4 regions of the Streptomyces sp. NPDC024687 genome follow, and region 1 is predicted to be linked to each of the others. Evidence: riboswitches for the same ligand, from Rfam matches in the RefSeq annotation. Region 1 holds a riboswitch; each other region holds the start of a gene.
What was found. Region 1 has a riboswitch for cyclic di-AMP ahead of ACZ39I_RS10270 (M23 family metallopeptidase). Riboswitches for the same ligand answer to the same signal wherever they lie in the genome.
Positions count from the first base shown of each region.

Region 2: it holds a riboswitch for cyclic di-AMP, as region 1 does, so the genes downstream of both, ACZ39I_RS38625 (M23 family metallopeptidase) here and ACZ39I_RS10270 (M23 family metallopeptidase) in region 1, are expected to answer to the same signal.
Region 3: it holds a riboswitch for cyclic di-AMP, as region 1 does, so the genes downstream of both, ACZ39I_RS17285 (C40 family peptidase) here and ACZ39I_RS10270 (M23 family metallopeptidase) in region 1, are expected to answer to the same signal.
Region 4: it holds a riboswitch for cyclic di-AMP, as region 1 does, so the genes downstream of both, ACZ39I_RS31710 (transglycosylase SLT domain-containing protein) here and ACZ39I_RS10270 (M23 family metallopeptidase) in region 1, are expected to answer to the same signal.

Region 1 is NZ_JBVHLJ010000002.1:774,604-779,587, forward strand. It holds gene ACZ39I_RS10260 (SGNH/GDSL hydrolase family protein) at 1-711, opposite strand, end outside; gene ACZ39I_RS10265 (DUF6250 domain-containing protein) at 857-1,573, opposite strand; gene ACZ39I_RS10270 (M23 family metallopeptidase) at 1,791-2,705, opposite strand; cyclic di-AMP (ydaO/yuaA leader) riboswitch at 2,710-2,871, opposite strand; gene ACZ39I_RS10275 (alpha-galactosidase) at 3,178-4,984, opposite strand, start outside.
Region 2 is NZ_JBVHLJ010000015.1:37,758-42,741, reverse strand. It holds gene ACZ39I_RS38635 (M16 family metallopeptidase) at 1-1,062, shown strand, start outside; gene ACZ39I_RS38630 (M16 family metallopeptidase) at 1,059-2,447, shown strand; cyclic di-AMP (ydaO/yuaA leader) riboswitch at 2,651-2,817, shown strand; gene ACZ39I_RS38625 (M23 family metallopeptidase) at 2,831-3,583, shown strand; gene ACZ39I_RS38620 (GntR family transcriptional regulator) at 3,772-4,467, shown strand.
Region 3 is NZ_JBVHLJ010000004.1:117,230-122,213, reverse strand. It holds gene ACZ39I_RS17295 (ATP-dependent Clp protease proteolytic subunit) at 1-530, shown strand, start outside; gene ACZ39I_RS17290 (hypothetical protein) at 538-843, shown strand; cyclic di-AMP (ydaO/yuaA leader) riboswitch at 1,177-1,356, shown strand; gene ACZ39I_RS17285 (C40 family peptidase) at 1,360-1,833, shown strand; gene ACZ39I_RS17280 (LysE family translocator) at 1,939-2,559, opposite strand; gene ACZ39I_RS17275 (LysR family transcriptional regulator) at 2,647-3,561, shown strand; gene ACZ39I_RS17270 (ATP-binding protein) at 3,568-4,026, opposite strand; gene ACZ39I_RS17265 (helix-turn-helix domain-containing protein) at 4,241-4,984, shown strand, end outside.
Region 4 is NZ_JBVHLJ010000009.1:188,540-193,523, reverse strand. It holds gene ACZ39I_RS31720 (LacI family DNA-binding transcriptional regulator) at 1-89, shown strand, start outside; gene ACZ39I_RS31715 (HAD family hydrolase) at 394-1,206, shown strand; gene ACZ39I_RS31710 (transglycosylase SLT domain-containing protein) at 1,210-1,692, opposite strand; cyclic di-AMP (ydaO/yuaA leader) riboswitch at 1,696-1,870, opposite strand; gene ACZ39I_RS31705 (polyprenyl synthetase family protein) at 2,395-3,405, shown strand; gene ACZ39I_RS31700 (LolA family protein) at 3,665-4,903, shown strand; gene ACZ39I_RS31695 (ABC transporter ATP-binding protein) at 4,938-4,984, shown strand, end outside.

The DNA of each region.
Region 1 (4,984 bases):
GGACTCGCCGCGCAGCCGACGCCCGATCCACGGCACCAGAAACTCCCGGGCCCAGTGCACATCGTCGCGCCGCACGTCCAGCGGCCCGCGCGGGGGAAGCGGCGGCCAGGGCTGGTCGGGATCCGCCGGCACCTCCAGTCCCAGCACCTGTCCCGCACGGAGCGCCACACGCGTGTGCCCCTCAGGGGAGAGGTGCAGCCGGTCGCCGTCCCAGGCCCGCCGGTCCTGGATGGTCTTCAGGGACCACAGGTCGAGCACCGGGCACCCGTACCGGTCGGCGACGGCCCGCACATGTCCGTTGTACGTGGCGATCTTGCCGCGCAGATGCTTGAGCACGGGCACACCACGGGTGTCGAAGCCGGTCGTCACCATGACCGTGCCGCACGCCTGGGTGAGCCGGGCCACGGCCCGCTCGAAGCGTTCGGCGACCTCGTCGGGGTCGGTACCGGGCCGGAGGATGTCGTTGCCGCCGGCGCAGAACGACACCAGGTCCGGTGCCAGTTCGACGGCCTGCGGAAGCTGGTCCTCGACGATCTGGTCGAGGAGCTTCCCGCGTACGGCGAGATTGCTGTACCTGAAATCGCCCTCGGGCCGCCGGTCCGCGAGAAGCACCGCGAACCGGTCGGCCCAGCCGACGAATGCCCCGTCGGGGCCGAGGTCGCCGACGCCCTCGGTGAAGCTGTCCCCCACCGCCACGTACGACCCGATCACTGAGCTGCTGTCGTTCTTCGAATCGTCTGCCACAACCGTTCATGATTCACCTTCGAATGTGACCTACGCGACCGTAAGAAGGACTTGACGGTCGGTGAGATAAGCCACTCCTAAAGTGTTGGCCAAACCAGGAATAGGCCCATCATCAGGAATGTTCACGCTGCGACCGCCACACCCTGAAGTCACTGATCCGGAAGTGACTCCAGGTGGTCCGGAACGCGAAGTGCCCACGTGTGTACGGCTGCGGATCGGTGTAGTCGAAGACGAGCCGCCCGTTGTTCCACCACTGCACGGTGGACCCGTCGGAAACGATCCGCACCCGGTTCGGCTCGTTCGCGACCAGCAGCGGCTCGGTGTAGTCGTAGATCAGGGGCCGTACACCGGATTCTCCGACGTAACGGCGCAGCCGTGTCGTGGTGTTGTAGTTGGCGCCGTAGCCGGAGTAGTACGTCTTCAGGTAGTCGTACTCCGCGAGCGCCCCGCCCCGGTGGGTGGCGAAGAGGTCGTGGGGAGACCGGACGTCGACCGCGTTCCAGAAGTTGTTCAGGTCGGACACCCGGTCGTTGACCCCGCCCGCGGACACGGGAGTGGCTGTGTACTCCAGGACGTACGGCCCTTCGAGCGGCTGCCTGAACCAGATCGTCGCGCCGGCCGGCACATCGACCTCCAGGACCCCGCGCCGCGCGGTGACCGTGCCGCCTTGCTCCAGCTCGACGGCCCAGCGGCCGAGGCCGTGGCGGAAGTCGTCGTGAGCGATGAGGCGGCGGTGTGGGGGCGAGGCGCTCGCGGTGGCCGCGGGGACGAGGGCGGCCAGGGCGGCGCCGGCGGCGAGGGCCCCGAAGGCTCTGCGCGTGGTCGTCATGACGGACGGTTCCTTCCGTGAAGGGACGAGGACCCTGAAGAGACGAGGATCCCAGAAAGCGCTTACTCGGCTGGGGAGTTCACTGTGCCGCGCCCCTCCTCCCCCTGTCGACGCCCCGAGCACACCCGCCACAAGAACGCAACGAAGCGATCATGAGGAAACACCGAAGGCCGGACCCGGGGATCGGGGTCCGGCCTTCGGTGGCACAGGAGGATCGTCAGCCGACGGCGACGCCCTTCGAACGGAGGTAGGCGACGGGGTCCACGTCGGAGCCGTAGTCCGGCGTGGTGCGGATCTCGAAGTGCAGGTGCGGGCCGGTGACGTTGCCGGTCGCACCGGAGAGGCCGATCTGCTGGCCCTCGGTCACGGTCTGGCCGGCCGAGACGGAGAGCTGGGACAGGTGGGCGTACTGCGCGTAGTAGCCGTCGTTCAGCTTGATGACGACCTGGTTGCCGTAGGCGCCGCCCCAGCCCGCGGAGACGACCGTGCCCGCGGCCACGGCCTTGAGCGAGGTGCCGGTCGGGACGACGAAGTCGACGCCGGTGTGGTAGCCGCTGGACCACATGCTGCCCGCGACGCGGTAGCCGGTGCCGATCGTGGCGCCGGTGACCGGAAGGGTGTAGCCGCTGGAACTGGTGGTGGCGGAGCTCTGGGTGGCAGCCGTCGAGTTCGAGGAGGACTTCTTCGACTCGGCCTTCTCGGTCTTCGCCGAGGACGAAGAGGAAGACTTGGTCTTCGTCGTGCTCGCCTTGGCCTTCTTGCCGATCGAGAGCTTCAGACCGGGGTGGATCAGTGACGGGTCGTCTCCGATCGCCGAACGGTTGTCGGCGTACAGCTTCTTCCAACCACCGCTGACGTTCTGCTCATCGGCGATCTTCGAGAGATAGTCGCCGACGCGCACCGAATAGGTGCGCACCGTCGAGGCCTTCTTCGCGACCGTCTTTTCGGCGGACTTCTGCGTGACCGGAAGCGACTGAACGGCCTTTTCCGACACGGACTGGGGAGTTGCGGCGTGCGCGCCGGTGGCCCCCATGAGCGGGAGGGCGAGCGCGGCGCCCCCGGTGCCGACGACGGCGATCGAGCGGGTGAAGCGCTGGGACTTCGGACGGCGGTGCTTACCCTTCGCGGGCATGACGAATTCCTCTCCGGCGCCTGCGAGGTGAGCTGTCGGGTGCGGGCTGGAGATGCCCGGACGCGCCTGGACGCGCCTTAACCCCAAGCCGTTCCGGAGACCGGAACAGGCGGTTTTACCTGTGGGTCCCCCGCTCCTGCCTTGCACGGGTGGGTGAGTGTGGGGAATCCGCTCGGCGGCAGGATTGGGCGTCCGACCGGATCGGGGGTGAACGTAAGCGAGCAAGACGCAAAGGGACAAGTGAAGGGTTCCCTTTGCCTGCGTTCCTGTTGATCCCGTATGAGAATTACCGGTCACCCTGCGTGAATCGGACGCCCTTCACCCGACCCAAATCCCCTTGGGAAACCTGCGAATTACGTGAACATGACGGGCGACACACCGTCACGGATATGACGCTGCTCACGTCACGAATTCACAGGAACCCTCAAGCCGAAAGGAGTTGGGAGAGAACCTGCTAATTCGGACACAAGCCCTAGATGCGACGCAGTCGGATAACTGTCGCATCGAGGTCACCGCGCAAGCCGGTACGAAGTCCGTGATGAAGCAATACGCCCCCTCGGTACACTTCGCCCGTTTCGAGGCATTCATACGACGCTGTCGGGTCGAGCCCGCGCAGCCGCAGCGAGGGGACGGGCTCGCCGTACTTCTGCGCCTGCAGCCAGGCGAGGACGACGGTCTCGTCCCCGAGGACGTACTGCACCGCGCTCAGCCCGCCCTGCGGAGGCCGCAGCCGGTACAGGTCGCCGCGCTGCACCACCGGCCGGATCTCCTTGTAGAGACCCACCCACCGAGCGGCTTCGGCGAGCTCCTCCTCGGTCCACTCCGTGAGGTCCCCGCCGACCCCCAGCACCCCGGCCATCGCGCTGACGAACCGGAACCGCAGCGAGCTCACCCGGTCGTTGAGCTGGGTGTTGGGACTGTCGGTCACCCATGCGGCCATCACACGCGCGGGATGGATCTGGCTGAAGCCGTGCTGGATGGCGAGCCGGTCGAGCGGATCGGTGTTGTCCGAGGTCCACACCTGGTCGGTGCGGCTGAGCACCCCGAGGTCGATCCGGCCGCCACCGCCCGAGCAGGACTCGAAGGCCACGCCCGGGTGGGCCTCCCGCAACCGATCCAAGAGGGCGTAGAAGCCGCGCACATGGTCCACCCACAGGCGCTGCGGGTACGACTCACCGGGCCAGCCCGCGTCCGTGAAGCAGCGGTTGAAGTCCCACTTCACATAGTCGATCGGGGCCGAGGAGAGGAGAGCGTCGAGCTGCTCCCACAGGTACTCCTGGACGTCCTCGCGCGCGAGGTTCAGTACGAGCTGGTTGCGGAGCTCCGTCCGCTTCCGTCCCGTTTGGTACTGCACCCAGTCCGGGTGGGCGCGGTACAGCTCGCTGTCCGGGTTGACCATCTCCGGCTCGACCCAGATGCCGAACTGCATGCCGAGCGTGCGCACGTAGTCGGCGAGCGGCTTGAGGCCGGCGGGGAAGCGGTCGGGGTTGGGCGTCCAGTCGCCGAGCCCGGCCCGGTCGCTGGTGCGGGCACCGAACCAGCCGTCGTCGACCACGAACAGCTCGACGCCCATCGCCGCGGCCCGCCGGGCCAGGGTGCGCTGCTGCTCCTCGGAGATGTCGAAGTTCGTGGCCTCCCAGGAGTTGAACAGCACGGGCCGGTCCTGGTCCGCGTGCGGGATGACGTGGGCCCGCTGGTAGGCGTGCCAGGTGCGGCTCGCGCCGCCGAAGCCGCCGTCGCTCCAGAGCCCGGCGAAGACGGGCGTCATGAAGGACTCCCCGGCCGCCAGCCGCAGCAGACCCGAGTCGTCGTAGCCGGCGCCGCCGGTGATCTGCACGCGCGCGTCGGGCAGTTGCGCCACGGCGATCCGCCAGGACCCCGACCAGCCGAGGGCGACGCCGTAGACCTCGCCGTGCTCCTCGGTGGCGTCGGTGTCGAGGGCGACCCACGGCAGGTGCTGGTGCCCGGTGTGGCCGCGGCGGCTGCCGATGACCTTCTCGCCGTAGGTGAGGGGAGTCCGGGTGAGCAGGGACTCGGCGGCCCAGCGGCCGTGCAGCTGGGACAGCCGCCAGCCGTCCTCGCGGTCGGGCAGGGTCCAGGTGGCGGAGTCGGCGCGCAGCAGCTCGACCGGGTCCTGCCCATGGTTGTCCAGGATCACCCAGCGCTCCAGGATGTCGTCGCGCATCCGGTAGTGCAGCGTGATGGCCAGCCCGCCGTCGCGGAACCGCAGCCGCAGCTCGTCGCCCTCGGTGTCGTACGCCTCGAAGCTCCACTCGGTG
Region 2 (4,984 bases), on a different contig from region 1:
TTCGAGCGCACCAACTACTTCGAGACCATGCCGGCCCACCAGCTGGAGCTCGCCCTCTGGCTGGAGGCCGACCGCATGGGCTCGCTGCTGGCCGCCCTCGACGACGAGTCGATGGAGAACCAGCGCGACGTCGTCAAGAACGAGCGCCGGCAGCGCTACGACAACGTCCCGTACGGCACCGCGTTCGAGAAGCTGACCGCGCTCGCCTACCCGGAGGGCCACCCGTACCACCACACGCCGATCGGCTCGATGGCCGACCTGGACGCGGCCACCCTGGAGGACGCGCGCGCGTTCTTCCGGACGTACTACGCCCCCAACAACGCCGTCCTGTCCGTCGTCGGCGACATCGACCCGGAGCAGACGCTCGCCTGGGTCGAGAAGTACTTCGGCTCCATCCCCTCGCACGACGGCAAGTCCGCTCCGCGTGACGGCTCGCTCCCCGAGATCATCGGCGAGCAGCTGCGCGAGGTCGTCGAGGAGGAGGTCCCCGCGCGCGCGCTGATGGCCGCCTACCGGCTGCCGCACGACGGCACCCGCGAGGCCGACGCGGCCGACCTGGCGCTCACCGTCCTCGGCGGCGGCGAGTCGTCCCGCCTCTACAACCGTCTCGTACGGCGCGACCGTACGGCCGTCGCGGCGGGCTTCGGACTGCTGCGCCTGGCGGGTGCGCCCTCCCTGGGCTGGCTCGACGTGAAGACGTCCGGGGACGTCGAGGTGCCGGTCATCGAGGCCGCCATCGACGAGGAGCTCGCCCGGTTCGCCGAGGAGGGCCCGACCGCCGAGGAGATGGAGCGCGCCCAGGCCCAGTTGGAGCGCGAGTGGCTGGACCGGCTCGGCACCGTCGCGGGCCGCGCCGACGAACTGTGCCGCTACGCCGTCCTGTTCGGCGACCCGCAGCTCGCCCTCACCGCCGTGGAGCGCGTCCTGGAGGTGAGCGCCGAGGACGTCCAGAAGGTAGCCAAGGCCAAGCTGCGCCCCGACAACCGGGCGGTGCTCGTGTACGAACCCACCACTGCCGAAGCCCCCGCCGACCAGGACGAGAACGAGGAGGCGGCCCAGTGAGCGAGCTCGCCGCGATGGACTTCCACCCCCAGCCCCAGGCGGGCGACGCCAGGCCGTGGGCCTTTCCGGCCCCCACGCGCGGGACGCTCGACAACGGCCTGACGGTCCTGCGCTGCCACCGCCCCGGCCAGCAGGTCGTCGCCGTCGAGGTGCTCCTGGACGCTCCTCTGGAGGCCGAACCGGCCGGCCTCGACGGTGTCGGCACGATCATGGCGCGCGCCTTCTCGGAGGGCACCGACAAGCACTCCGCCGAGGAGTTCGCCGCCGAACTGGAGCGATGCGGCGCCACCCTCGACGCGCACGCCGACCACCCGGGCGTCCGGCTGAGCCTCGAAGTGCCGGCCTCCCGCCTCGCCAAGGCGCTCGGTCTGCTGGCCGACGCCCTGAGGGCACCCGCCTTCGCGGACAGCGAGATCGAACGGCTCGTCAACAACCGCCTGGACGAGATCCCGCACGAGCTCGCCAACCCGTCCCGCCGCGCAGCCAAGGAGCTCTCCCGGGAACTGTTCCCGGCGGACTCGCGCATGTCCCGCCCGCGCCAGGGCACCGAGGAGACGGTCGAGAACATCGACTCCGCGGCGGTGCGCGGGTTCTACGAGAAGCACGTACGGCCAGCCACCGCGACCGCCGTGGTCGTCGGCGACCTCACCGGCATCGATCTGGACGAGCTGCTCGGCGACACCCTCGGCTCCTGGACCGGCTCCACGGCCCAGCCGCGCCCCATGCCGCCGGTGACCGCCGACGACACCGGCCGGGTCGTCATCGTGGACCGCCCCGGCGCCGTCCAGACGCAGCTGCTGATCGGCCGTATCGGCGCCGACCGGCACGCGCGCGTGTGGCCCGCGCAGGTGCTCGGCACATACTGCCTCGGCGGCACTCTCACCTCCCGGCTGGACCGTGTCCTGCGCGAGGAGAAGGGCTACACCTACGGCGTGCGGTCGTTCGGGCAGGTCCTCAGGTCCGCCCCGGACGGCTCGGGCGCCGCGATGCTCGCCATCAGCGGCTCCGTCGACACCCCGAACACCGGTCCCGCCCTTGAGGACCTGTGGACCGTGCTGCGCACGCTCGCGGAGGGCGGCCTCACCGACGCCGAGCGGGACGTCGCCGTACAGAACCTCGTCGGCGTGGCGCCGCTCAAGTTCGAGACGGCGGCGGCCGTGGCGGGCACCCTGGCCGACCAGGTCGAGCAGCACCTGCCGGACGACTACCAGGCGACCCTGTACCAGCAGCTCGCCGCGACGGGCACCGTCGAGGCCACCGCGGCCGTCGTGAATGCGTTCCCGGTGGACCGTCTGGTGACGATCCTGGTCGGCGACGCGGCCGCGATCAAGGAGCCCGTGGCGGCCCTCGGCATCGGCGAGGTCAAGGTCGTGTCGGCCGAGTAGAGGGGCCGGCAGAGCAGGCGCCGCACAGGGGCCCTGGTGACGGAAGCGTCACCAGGGCCCTTAGATGTCCGAATTGGGCAGGAGGTTGCCTGTCTTGCCTGTGGGATGCGCTACAAAAACCGTGATCGGTTTGGGGATTGAAAGTCGGCCCGCTTAGCGTCATCCCGGCTGTTCGTCAGGCACTGCGCCGCGTCCGCGGCACCGGACAGTCATCGCCGAGTCCCCGCATGGCGCGAGCCAGGGGAGCCGGGGACCCACATGCGTTGTCCCTGGGGTGAATCGGACGCCCGCGCGCGCTGCGAGGGGGTCCGTAGGAGACCTTCCTGCTCCGAACCCGTCAGCTAACCCGGTAGGCGAGAAGGAAGGAAAGGACCACCCACTACATGGCGTTCACCTGCGCCGCCGGGAAGCACCGTCGTCCCAGCCGGATGAAGCGCACCACCGCCAATGCGGCGGGCGTCGCGGCCCTCGCCACCACCGGCGTCATCGGCACCCTCGCCGCTCCGGCGCTCGCCGCCGGGAACTCCGTCGAGCAGACCGGGCTCATGCCCGTCGTCAGCGTCGGCGACTCCCTCGCCGATCAGCTCGACGCCCAGGCCGCTGCCCAACAGCAGGCCGCCGAGCGGAAGAAGGCGGCGGCGGAGGCCAAGAGGAAGGCCGAGGCACGGGCCAAGGAGGAGCGCGAGGCCAAAGAGCGCGCCGCCCGCGCGGCCGAGCGCAAGCGCCTCAACAGCTTCGTCACCCCGATCTCCGGCTCCTACATCTCCACCGGCTACAAGACCGGCGGCTCCCTGTGGTCCTCCGGCAGCCACACCGGCGTCGACTTCCACGCCGCGAGCGGCACCTCCGTCCACGCGGTCGGCCGCGGCACCGTCGTGGAGACCGGCTGGGGCGGCTCGTACGGCAACGAGATCGTGATCAGGATGGCCGACGGCACGTACACCCAGTACGGCCACCTGTCGTCCATCGGCGTCTCGGTCGGCCAGTCGGTCACCCCCGGCCAGCAGATCGGCCTGTCCGGCGCGACCGGCAACGTCACCGGGCCGCACCTGCACTTCGAGGCCCGCACCACCGCCGAGTACGGCTCGGACATCGACCCCGTCGCCTATCTGCGCTCGCACGGCGTGAGTGTCTGACGACGTACCGCGAGATCTTCTTCGGCCCCGGCTCCTCCGAGCCGGGGTTTCCGCGTTTACAGTGCCCCGCTGTCCAAAAAATATCCCTGGATTCCGGTCCGCCGTCGGAAATTCCCGCTCATTGCAATAGAGTCACTGAACACACGTCAATCGGCGACGTTTCAAGGGGACTAAGACGGAGGTCGGACATGCGTATTCCGGCGCACTCGGTATGCACGGCTATCCGGGACGACATCGTCGCCGGTGTCTACGAGCGCGGCAGCCGACTCACCGAGGAACTGCTCGCCCGCCGCTACGGCGTCTCCCGCGTCCCCGTCCGGGAGGCCCTGCGCACACTGGAGGCCGAGGGCTTCGTGGTGACGCGACGCCACGCGGGCGCGTGCGTGGCCGAACCGACCGACCAGGAGGGCGCCGACCTCCTGGAGATGCGCATGCTGCTGGTGCCGCTCGGCGCCTCCCGGGCCGCCCAGCGGCGCACCGAGGCCCATCTGAAGGTGCTGCGCGGCCTGGTCCGGCTGGGTCAGGAGCGGGCCAGGCAAGGCAACAGCGAGGATCTGCGCTCCCTTGGGGGCTGGTTCCACGAGACGCTCGCCCAGGCCTCCGGCAGCCCTGCCATGACCTCGATGCTGACCCAGCTCCGGCACAAGATCGCCTGGATGTACGTGGTGGAGGCGCCCGCCAACCCGGTGGAGTCCTGGGCGGAGCACGGCGCGATCGTGGACGCGGTGGCGCGCGGGGACGGTGAGCGCGCGCGGGCTATCACGGCGCTGCATACCGAGCGTATGTCTGCCGCGCACCGGCTGCGGTTCTCCTCTGGCGGCGACCGCGGGGAGCGGGTGAGGAATTCGCAACATGGCGTAAACATGCCGAGCCTGCGGAATTAACGCGGGCGCCGTATAGCAAAGAAAAAGTACTTTGAGGGGCCATTATTTTTGCTGCCTGTACGGGGAAGGGTGAAGGGCTCGCCCGGCAATTCGGGCGAGCCCTTCAGGACGTGTGGCAGGCATCTTCTGGCACGCAGCTGCAAGTTTTGATCGTTGAGGTGTCTGTGCAGTTCAATGGGGATGGCTGCGGGATGGGGAGAGCCTCCGCGATCATGATCGCTTGTGAAGGCGGAGTGGAGAATGCGGTGGCCGTGTAGGCCGCGATAGCCGGACAGGAGTGGCGCCGGCGTTCGGGCGCTGATGGCCGAGATGGCCGAGATGGCCGAGATGGCCGCAGGGCTGACACAAGATCCGGGAATGAGGTGTTTCCGCAGGTGAGCGGTCCGTGACATGGAAAGACTGAAGACGGAAGGTCCGTAGGTGCCCGTAGGCGCAGGGCGACGTGGCAGGTCACCCCGCTCAACGGAGCTTCGGTCTCCCATTCCCTTGCCAGAGCGTCTAGTTGATATTGACGGCG
Region 3 (4,984 bases), on a different contig from region 1:
TCTTCCTCGGGACGCCGATCGACGACACCTCGGCGAACGATCTGATGGCGCAGTTCATGTACCTCGAGTACCAGGCCCCCGACCGGGACATCTCGCTGTACATCAACTCCCCCGGCGGCTCGTTCAGCGCGATGTCGGCGATCTACGACACGATGCAGTACGTCAGTTGTGACGTGGAGACGACGTGCCTCGGGCAGGCCGGCTCCTCCGCGGCGGTGCTGTTGGCGGCGGGCACGCCGGGCAAGCGGTCCGTCCTGCCGGGCGCCCGGGTGGTGATCCACCAGCCCGCGCTGAGCGAGCCGGTGCAGGGACAGGCCGGCGATCTGGCCATCCAGGCCGACGAGTTGGCCCGGGTGCGGGCCCGCCTGGAGGAGATGCTGGTCCGGCACACCGGCCGCAGCCCCGAGCAGGTGAGCGCGGACATCGAGCGCGACAAGGTCCTGGACGCGCGGGGCGCCGTGGATTACGGCCTGGCGGACGCGATCGTCCCGAGCCGCAGGCCCTCCCGTACCGCGCCGGGCGCGAGGTGAGCCGTCGATGGTGCCGGACCTTCCACCGCTGCCCGCGCTCACGCGCGCCGAGGGCGAGCTGATCGACCGTTATCTCGACGTGGTCGACCTGCTGGGCCGGATCAACCCGGCCCGGCGCGAGGACACCTACGGCGGACTGCGCGCGGCGCAGGCGCTGGTGAGCAGGGCGACCGAGCTGCGCGACGCGCTCGTGCTGATGCACAGCAGGGGTGAGCGCGAACTGCACGCCGCGACGCTGGCGCGGGCGCTGCGGGTCCTGGACGGCGAGCGGCGTACGGCCCGGGTCACCGTGCCTCCGGAGCCCGACAGTTGACGAGGCGTCCGGAGCTGAGTCGAAACGGACCAAACGACGTACCCCCTATTGGAGGAGGCGCGGCTCCTTTTTTGCGAGCGTCGGAGTTGCACAACGCGCCTTGTTCGGGACCGGAATGAGACCTTTCCGTGCTGGTCCGGGGGTCTGTGACCCCCTCGACACCCCTTCCTTCGAAGGGGTGTCCACCCAAACGGGTGAGTGGTGAGTAACACCACAAATCAACGGTTCCGTTGGGCTTTTCGCACTTCCGTGCGCCAAGATCCCTGTCTGACGACAAGCCCCCGCCACAGTGGCGGGGCGATCCGGGCGGACGCCGAGTCCTGCCGCCGCCCGGATGACCGGTCGACAGAAGTGGATCGGCAGGAGTGGAGGACCCAAGCACGACGGGTCGCCGGAACGGTCACGCCATGACCGCGCCGAGTGTCCCTTGGGGTGAAGCCGCGTCAGCGGCCGGGCAACTTCGCCAGCCCGAATCCGACAGGTCATCCTTCACAGGCGGCTGACGAAGGGTTGCGCATGACTGCGCTCAATCGTGTCCCGTCGCTGATGGTCCGGGCCGGTACGGCCTCGGCCTTCGCCATCGCCGCCGTGGGCGGCTCCGTCGTGGTCCCGGGCCTCGCGCCCGACGCCGCGGCCGCGACGCCTGCGACGAAGGCACTCAAGGTAGCGGCCTCCAAGAAGGGCTCGCCGTACAAGTACGGCGCCACAGGGCCCCGCCGCTTCGACTGCTCAGGGCTCACGCTGTACTCGTTCAAGAAGGCGGGCAAGAAGCTCCCGCGCACGGCGGCCCAGCAGTACAACAAGACCCGTCACATCGGCGTGGGCAGCCGCAAGGCCGGCGACCTGGTGTTCTTCCACTCGGGTTCGAACGTGTACCACGTCGGCATCTACGCCGGGAAGGGAAAGATCTGGCACGCCCCGAAGACCGGGGACGTGGTGCGACTGCAGAAGATCTGGACGAAGAGCGTCTGGTACGGCCGGGTCAAGTGACCCCGAGGGGGCGGCGGCGACCTGACCTCCCGCCGCCCCCTCGGGCTTCCGAAGCGCAGGACGGCACAGCCGCCCCGATGCCTCCGTCGGCGCACCGCGAGGTGGTCAGACCGCGAGCAGCGGCTCGGCCAGGAGCATCATGCCGAGAACCGTCAACGCGCCTCCGGTGACCCCGGCGACGGCCCGGGCCGCCCGCGGCCGGCGCAGCCACCGCCCCAGCCGGTCCACGAGCACGGCCACCGCCGGGAACCACACCAGCGCGAGAGCGACCACGATCAGCGCGAGCAGCAGCGTCCTGGGCAGCGTGGAGCTCCCCTGGGGCACGAACTGCGGCAGCAGGCTGAGGAAGGTGATGGGGACCTTGGGGTTGAGCGCGTTGGTGACGAACCCCTGCCGCAGGGGGCGTACCCCCGCGCCGGTCTCGACGACCGTCTGGGTGCGGGTCCGCCGCAGCTCCAGCAGGGTCCGTACACCCAGGTACAGCACATAACCCCCGCCCAGCAGTTGAAGCGCCCGGAACAGCTCGGGCACGGCCGTGAGCACCGCGGCGACCCCGGCCACCGCGAGCGCCGTGTGGATCAGTAGCCCGCCCACGACGCCGAGCGCACAGGCGACCCCGGCCCGGCGGGAGACCAGGGCGTTACGTACGACGACGGTGAAGTCCGCGCCCGGCATGGCGACCATGCCGGCGGCGATCCCGGTGAAGGCGACGATCTGTCCGTTCATGCGGACCAGCCTGCCGCGCCGGAGCCTTCAGCAGGTATGTCGAATAACCTGGGTTTCCCTTAAGCACTCCTTTAGGCAGGCCTCGCCATGTACGACCCGGTCCGCCTCGCCGCCCTGGTCGCCGTCGCGGAGGCGGGCTCGATCACCCGGGCCGCCGAGCGCCTCGGCTACACCCCGCCCGCTCTCTCCCAGCAGCTGGCCAAGCTGGAGCGGGAGGCGGGTACCGCTCTTCTCGTACGGCATCACCGCGGCGCACGGCTCACCGGTGCGGGCGAGTTGCTGGTGGCGCGGGCCAGGCGGGTGCTGGACGAGCTGGACCGGGCCCGGCACGAACTCGCCCGGCTGACCGGCCTGTCGGGCGGCACGCTGAGGCTGGGCACCTTCCAGACGGCGGGCATTCAGCTGCTGCCGCCGGTGCTGAGCACGTTCCGCCGGGCGTACCCGGACGTGGAGCTGTCGGTCGCCTTCCACGAACCCACGGCCGGGATCACCGCGGTGGCGGCCGGTGAGATCGACCTGGCGCTGACACACGCCTATGAGCCGGGCGAGCCCCCCGCCCTCCCGGCCACCCTGAGCGCGGAGCCGCTGCTGACCGAGGAGCTGGTCCTCGTGACGGCCCCCGGGCATGCCCTGGCGGGCGGCTCGACGCGGCTGCCGCTGGCGGAGCTCGCCGGTGAGCCGCTGATCAGCATGGCGCCGGATCATCCGGCCCGGCGGGAGGTGGAGGCGGTGCTGGCCCGGATCGGGACCACACCGTCGGTGCTGGTGGCGACCCCGGGATACGCCCTGGTGTGCGCGCTGGCCAGCGCGGGGCTGGGGGTCGGGGTGGTGCCGGAGATGCTGGCTCGGACGGCGGCCACTCCGGTGGGCACGCGGCAGCTGGAGGCCGGCGCGTTGCGCCGTACGATCTCGGTCGTCCACCGGACCGGCGAGGCGGCACCCGCGGCGGACGCCTTCCGGGCGCTGCTGCGGGGAGCGTTCGGCCGCGCGCGGCCGGTATGAGCTCTCCTACGGCTCCTGTTGCCCCGCCGCCGTGACCGGCTGCACCGGAACCGTCCACGGAAGTTCGATGGAGACGGTCTTGCCGCCTTCCCGGGTGGGCCTGACCCTCAGCTTGCCGCCGTACTCGGCGGCGAGCCAGCGGATGATCACCATCCCCCGCCCGTTGTCCTGCTGGACCGCGGCCGGCAGCCGCTTGGGGAAACGGGGATGGCTGTCGGTGACCCCGATGCGCAGTTGTTCGTCACGGTCCAGCTCGATGTCCACCGTGAAGGTGGGTGACTGCCCGAAGGTGTGCTGTACGGCGTTGGTGGTGAGTTCGGAGACGATGAGCCGGACGGTCTCGGCGGTGTCCGTGGTGGACGGCAGCCCCCACTCCGCCAGTGTGCTCAGGACATAGGTGCGGGCCGCGGAGACCGAGGCGGGTTCGCTCGGCAGAGTGACGGATGCTTCCAGGTGGTCTGCCATGGCGACGTCGTCCCTTTCCCACGGGACCGGAGTCCGACACGGTGCGGATGGTTCGAGTACGGTCCCGGACTGGTGGTTCATCGTCAGAGTGCCATCACCGCGGCTGTGACGGGTGCCGATCCACCAAGATGTGCATATATCTGTCGCTCGAAGCGGTGAACTCTGCGACGCGAGACCGTATTCGGGCGGCTCGTAGGGAGTAAGGAGTAGCTCCATGCAGCACGGCCCCGCGGTGCGCCGGCGGAAACTGGGCGCCGAACTGCGTGCGCTGCGCGCGAGTGCGGGGCTCACCAGCGGTGAGGCCGCCCGGCTCGTGGGCTGGCACCAGTCGAAGGTGAGCCGCATCGAGACCGGTGCCAGCGGGGTGAAACCGGCCGATGTGCGGTTACTTCTCGACGCCTACCGCGTGGGGGACGCGAATCTGCGGGAGCTGCTGATGGTATTGGCGGGCTCCGAGGAGAGCGGCGGCCGGCACCACTGGTGGCACGCGTACCGGGGTGTCCTGCCGCCGACGTACCGGGACTTCATCAGTCTGGAGGCCCAGGCGAGCGCGATGCGCACGCTGGAGACCTCGGTCGTGCCCGGACTGCTCCAGACGCCCGAGTACGCCCGGGCGGTGACCCGGGCGGCGGTCGACGGCCTCGACGACGAACGTCTCGACGCCCTGGTCAAGGTGCGGCTGGCCCGGCAGGACATCCTTCGCGCCCAGCCGCCTCTGGAGTTGAGCGCCGTCCTGGACGAGGCGGTGCTGCGGCGGGAGGTAGGCGGCCCCGAGGTGATGGCCCGGCAGCTGAACAGACTTCTGGAGGCGGCGCGGCTGCCCCAAGTGCGGCTGCAGGTACTGCCGTTCACTGCCGGGGCGCATGTGGGTATCACCGGGCCTTTCGTAATCTTCTCATTTTCGCGCACTTCTGATCTGGACGTGGTTGTTCTCGACCACTTGACGAGTAGCCTCTAC
Region 4 (4,984 bases), on a different contig from region 1:
TGGTCCGCATGCTGCTGGCCCAGATCGCGGGCGAGGACACCGCCGGAGTGATCCTCCCTACGGAACTGGTGGTCCGGGACTCCGCGTAGCGCTCCGCCGAGGCGCGGTGCGGTGGCGGGCCCGCACGACGCAGGTGGGGGCGAGGCGAGGCATGGTGACGCGGCGCACGGCGGCCCGGCCGTTGCGCACCGCTCCCTGTCCACCCGCCGCGTCAACAGGGCTGAGCCGCAACGGACATGCCCGGGCCCGGCCTGCCCGGTCTCGTGGCGCATACCGGCGGGTCGTCCCGCGCCGCCGCACCCCCGGAACCGGAACTGCCGTCAACGGATGTGAAAGCAGGAGCCGTCCGGTTCGCGTCGAGTCGCGGGGGCCAACCATCCGTATTCTCTGATCATGGCCGCCTCCACCGCATATTCACTCATCGCCACCGACCTGGACGGCACGCTGCTCCGCGCCGACGACACCGTCTCGGACCGGTCGCTGGCCGCGCTCGCGAGGGTGGCGGAGAGTGGGGCCCGGCATCTCGTCGTGACGGGACGGCCGGCGCCCAGAGTGCGGTCCCTGCTCGACGAAGTCGGCAGCACGGGGCTCGCGGTGTGCGGACAGGGCGCGCAGGTGTACGACGCCGGCGCGGACCGTCTGCTCTGGTCGATGACCCTGGACCGGGAGCTGGCCGAGACCGCGCTCGGCAAGATCGAGGCCGAGGTCGGGCAGGTGTACGCGGCCGTGGACCAGGACGGTGTCGAGGGGCTCACGCTCATCGAACCGGGCTATCTGATGCCCCACCCGACCCTGCCCGCCGTACGGGTCGGCCGGCGCGACGACCTGTGGTGCGAGCCGATCAGCAAGGTGCTGCTGCGCCACCCGTACCTGTCCGACGACGAGTTGGCGGTCACGGCGCGGTCGGTGGTGAGCTCGCTGGCGACGGTCACCATGTCGGGGCCCGGGACCGTCGAACTCCAGCCATGCGGCGTCACCAAGGCGACCGGCCTCGCGCTGGCCGCCCGGCACCTGGGTCTGGGCCCCGAGGTGACGATCGCCTTCGGGGACATGCCCAACGACATCCCCATGTTCGACTGGGCGGCCCGTGGCGTGGCGATGGCCAACGCCCACCCCGATCTCAGGGGCGTGGCCGACGAGGTGACACTGTCGAACGAGGACGACGGCGTCGCCGTCGTCCTCGAAAGACTGTTCCGTGACGCCTAGTTCCTAGTACGCGCCGAACACGTTGTCGATGGACCCGTACCGCTGGGCCGCGTAGTTGCAGGCCGCGGTGATGTTCGCCACCGGGTCGTACGGGTCCCACGAGGTGTTGGCCACGTGGTACGCGTTGAAGGTCGGGTCGATCACCTGGAGCAGGCCCTTGGAGGGCGTGCCGGCCGCCGCGTTGGAGTCCCAGAGGTTGATGGCGTAGGGGTTGCCGGAGGACTCGCGGATGACGTTGCGGTAGATGCCGTCGTAGGAGCCGGGAATCCCGTGCTCCGCCATGACGGCGAGGGAGGCCCGGATCCAGCCGTCGAGGGTGTTGGAGTAGCCGAGCGTGCTGGCGGTCTGCACGGTCGGGGTGGCCGCGGACGCGGTGGTGGCGCCGATGAGGGGGAGCGCGAGTACGGCGGCCCCGGTGCCGGCGACGGCGAGCTTGCGGACGAGACGGCTGGTGCGAGTACGTCGGTGCTGAGCGGCAGCGGACATGGTGAAGTTCCTCTCCGTCGCCTGCGAGGTGAGCTGTCGGGTTCGGGCGGGAGATGCCCGGCCACGCCTACGAAAGGCGCGACTTCACCCCAAGCCGTGCCGGTATGTCCGAAGACGCCCGGTCCGGCGGTCAACCTGGTTCCCCCGCTCCTGCCATGGTTCTCGGTGGGTGTACGGGCGGTGGCAGGATTCGGCGTCCGCCCGACAGGCCGGGAACGTATGCGAGAGCACATGTCCGGAACAAGTGGCGAATTCACATGAGGTGCCTATTGACCTTGGTAAGAGGCATTTGAGGTACTTGATCCTTTGCGTTCGCCAAGCCTCAACTCGCGCACCGGCAAAGGCGGATCGGTGGATTCCGGTTTCATGCCGGTTCGCCCGCATGAGTGGGTCAAGTCACACTGGAGCGCAAGAGGTGCAAAAGGGGCAAGAAGCCTCAACTCGTGTTCAACCGGCGGCCCGTGGGATTCACTGCCCCCGCGTCCGTCCCGCGATGGCGGCCGATTCCGTACAAGTCGGTAGATATTTGCTCTTATCAGATGATCGGAAACATACCGGCCGTGATCCGATACCGCCTGGCATGGACGGGGCGGGCGCTATCGGTGATCCAAAGGTGACCGGATACGCTGACTTGAGTGATGGCAGCGACCTATCGACATTCCGTGTGACCGCCAGTAGACACCAGCAGACAGGAGACCCCTCGTGACCGTCGTCGGGCCGTTCGGGCTGAGCGTGCGGGACCAGGCTCTGGAAGCCGATGTCCAGGCCGGATTGGCGGCTGTCGAGGAGGGACTGCTCGAGGCCACCAAGAGCGAGGTCCCCTTCATCACGGAGGCCGCCCAGCACCTGGTGCGAGCGGGTGGAAAGCGGTTTCGGCCGCTGCTCGTGATGCTCGCCGCCCAGTTCGGTGACCCCTATGCGCCGGGCCTGGTGCCGTCCGCCGTGGTGGTGGAGCTGACCCACCTCGCGACCCTGTACCACGACGACGTCATGGACGAGGCCGAGGTCAGGCGGGGTGTCGACAGCGCCAACACCCGCTGGGGCAACTCGGTGGCCGTGCTGACGGGCGACTTCCTCTTCGCCCGCGCCTCGCACATCCTGGCCGACCTCGGGCCCGAGGCGGTCCGGGTGCAGTCGGAGGCGTTCGAGCGCCTGGTCACCGGCCAGATCCTGGAGACGGCCGGGCCGCAGGACGGCCGTGATCCGGTGGAGCACTACCTCGACGTGCTCGGCGGCAAGACGGGCTCCCTGGTCGCGGTCTCGTGCCGCTTCGGGGCCATGATGTCGGGCGCCGACGAGACCGTCGTGGACGTCCTGACCCAGTACGGCGAGCGCCTCGGTGTCGCCTTCCAGCTCGCCGACGACGTGCTGGACATCGCCTCCGACTCCCGCGAGTCCGGCAAGACGCCGGGCACCGACCTGCGCGAGGGCATCCCCACGATGCCCGTGCTGCGGCTGCGGGAGCGGGCCGCCCGGCTCGGCCTTGCCGAGGACATCGCCCTGTGCGAGCTGCTCGACTCCGACCTCGCGGACGACGCCCGGCACGCGGAGGCGCTGGCGGCCCTGCGCACGCACCCCGCGCTGGAGCAGGCCCGCCGGGACACCGTGCGCTACGCGCAGGACGCGCGCGCGGCCCTGGCGCCGCTGCGGGAGTGCGACGCGAAGGCGGCGCTGATGGAGCTGTGCGACGCGGTGGTGCATCGCGCGGGCTAGCGCCGGCCGTCCGGCCGTCCGGCTGTCCGGCTGTCCGGCAGAGCGAACGCCCCCTACGGGTCGTAGGGGGCGTCGGCATGTCGTGTCATACCCCAGGTGTACACGGAGTTGGCTCCGAGGTCTGACGCATTCTCATGGCCGATTTGGTCAGATGGACATCACGGAAAACACCACTCCTCACCGATTCGGGTGAGAATGGCGGCTACGGGTGGATGCATGGGAGTGGACAGCCGCCGCCGACGACGGAGGTAAGGCACACATGGCACCGTACGAATCCGACGACAGCGTGACCGCCGCGGACGCCGAAGAGTTGCGTTCCGCGCGCCGGCGCAAGGCCGCGCGGTACGTCGTACCGGCCACGGTGGTGGGAGTCGCGGCGGCGACCATCGGGCTGGTCCCGGCGCTCGCCGACTCCGGCGACCCCGACCTGCCGAAGATCAGCGCACAGGAACTCATCGAGAAGATCGCCGCGTCGGACGTGCAGCAGCTGTCCGGCACCGTGAAGATCACCACCGATCTCGGTCTGCCGGACCTCGGCGGCCTGGAGAGCTCGCTCGGCTCCGCCGCCGGGCCTTCCGGCTCGGGCGACGGCTCGTCCGCCGACCCCACCACCAAGCTCACCGAACTCGCCTCCGGCACGCACACACTGCGCGTCGCGGCCGACGGCGAGGACAGGCAGAAGGTCTCGCTGCTGGAGAACGCGGCGGAGTACAGCCTCATCCACAACGGCAAGGACGTCTGGGGCTACGACAGCAAGTCCAACTCGGTCTTCCACACCACGGCCTCCGAGAGCGGGGGCAAGCAGAAGGAAGAGCTCCCGGCCACACCCAAGGACCTCGCCGAGGACGCCCTCAAGGCCGCCGACAAGACCACGTCGGTGACTGTGGAGGGCACCGCGCAGGTCGCGGGCCGGGACGCCTACCGCCTGGTCATCAAGCCCAAGGACGACGGCTCGACGGTCGGTCAGATCACCGTGGCCGTGGACTCCAAGACCGGGCTGCCGCTGAAGTTCACGCTGACGCCGGCGAGCGGCGGCGCGGCCGTCGTGGACGCGGGCTTCACCCAGGTCAGCTTCACCAGGCCGGCCGCCTCGACCTTCGACTTCACCCCGCCGAAGGGGGCGAAGGTCGAGGAGGGCGACGCCACGAAGGCGCCCGAGCACCGAGAGGGCCTGCGCAAGGGCCCGGGTGACAGCCCCGGCAAGGGTTCCGACGATCTCGGCAAGGGCGGCCCCGAGGGGCTGAACGTCATCGGGGACGGCTGGGACTCCATAGCCACCTTCGACACCGGCGGCCAGGGCGTCCCGTCCGGCTCCGAGGTCGGCGGTGACGTCGGCGGCTTCCTGGATTCGCTCGGCGACAAGGTCTCCGGCAAGTTCGGTCAGGGCACCGTCTTCAAGACCCGCCTGATCAACGCCCTGATCACCGACGACGGCAAGGTCTACGTCGGCGCGGTCACCAAGGACGCCCTGGTGAAGGCGGCCGACGCGGGGAAGTAGCTCCCCCGCGGAGCACGACGAATCGAGGGAGCCGATGGACCAGCCGTCCGCCACGGAGCCGGACCCGGAGGGGGCGGACGA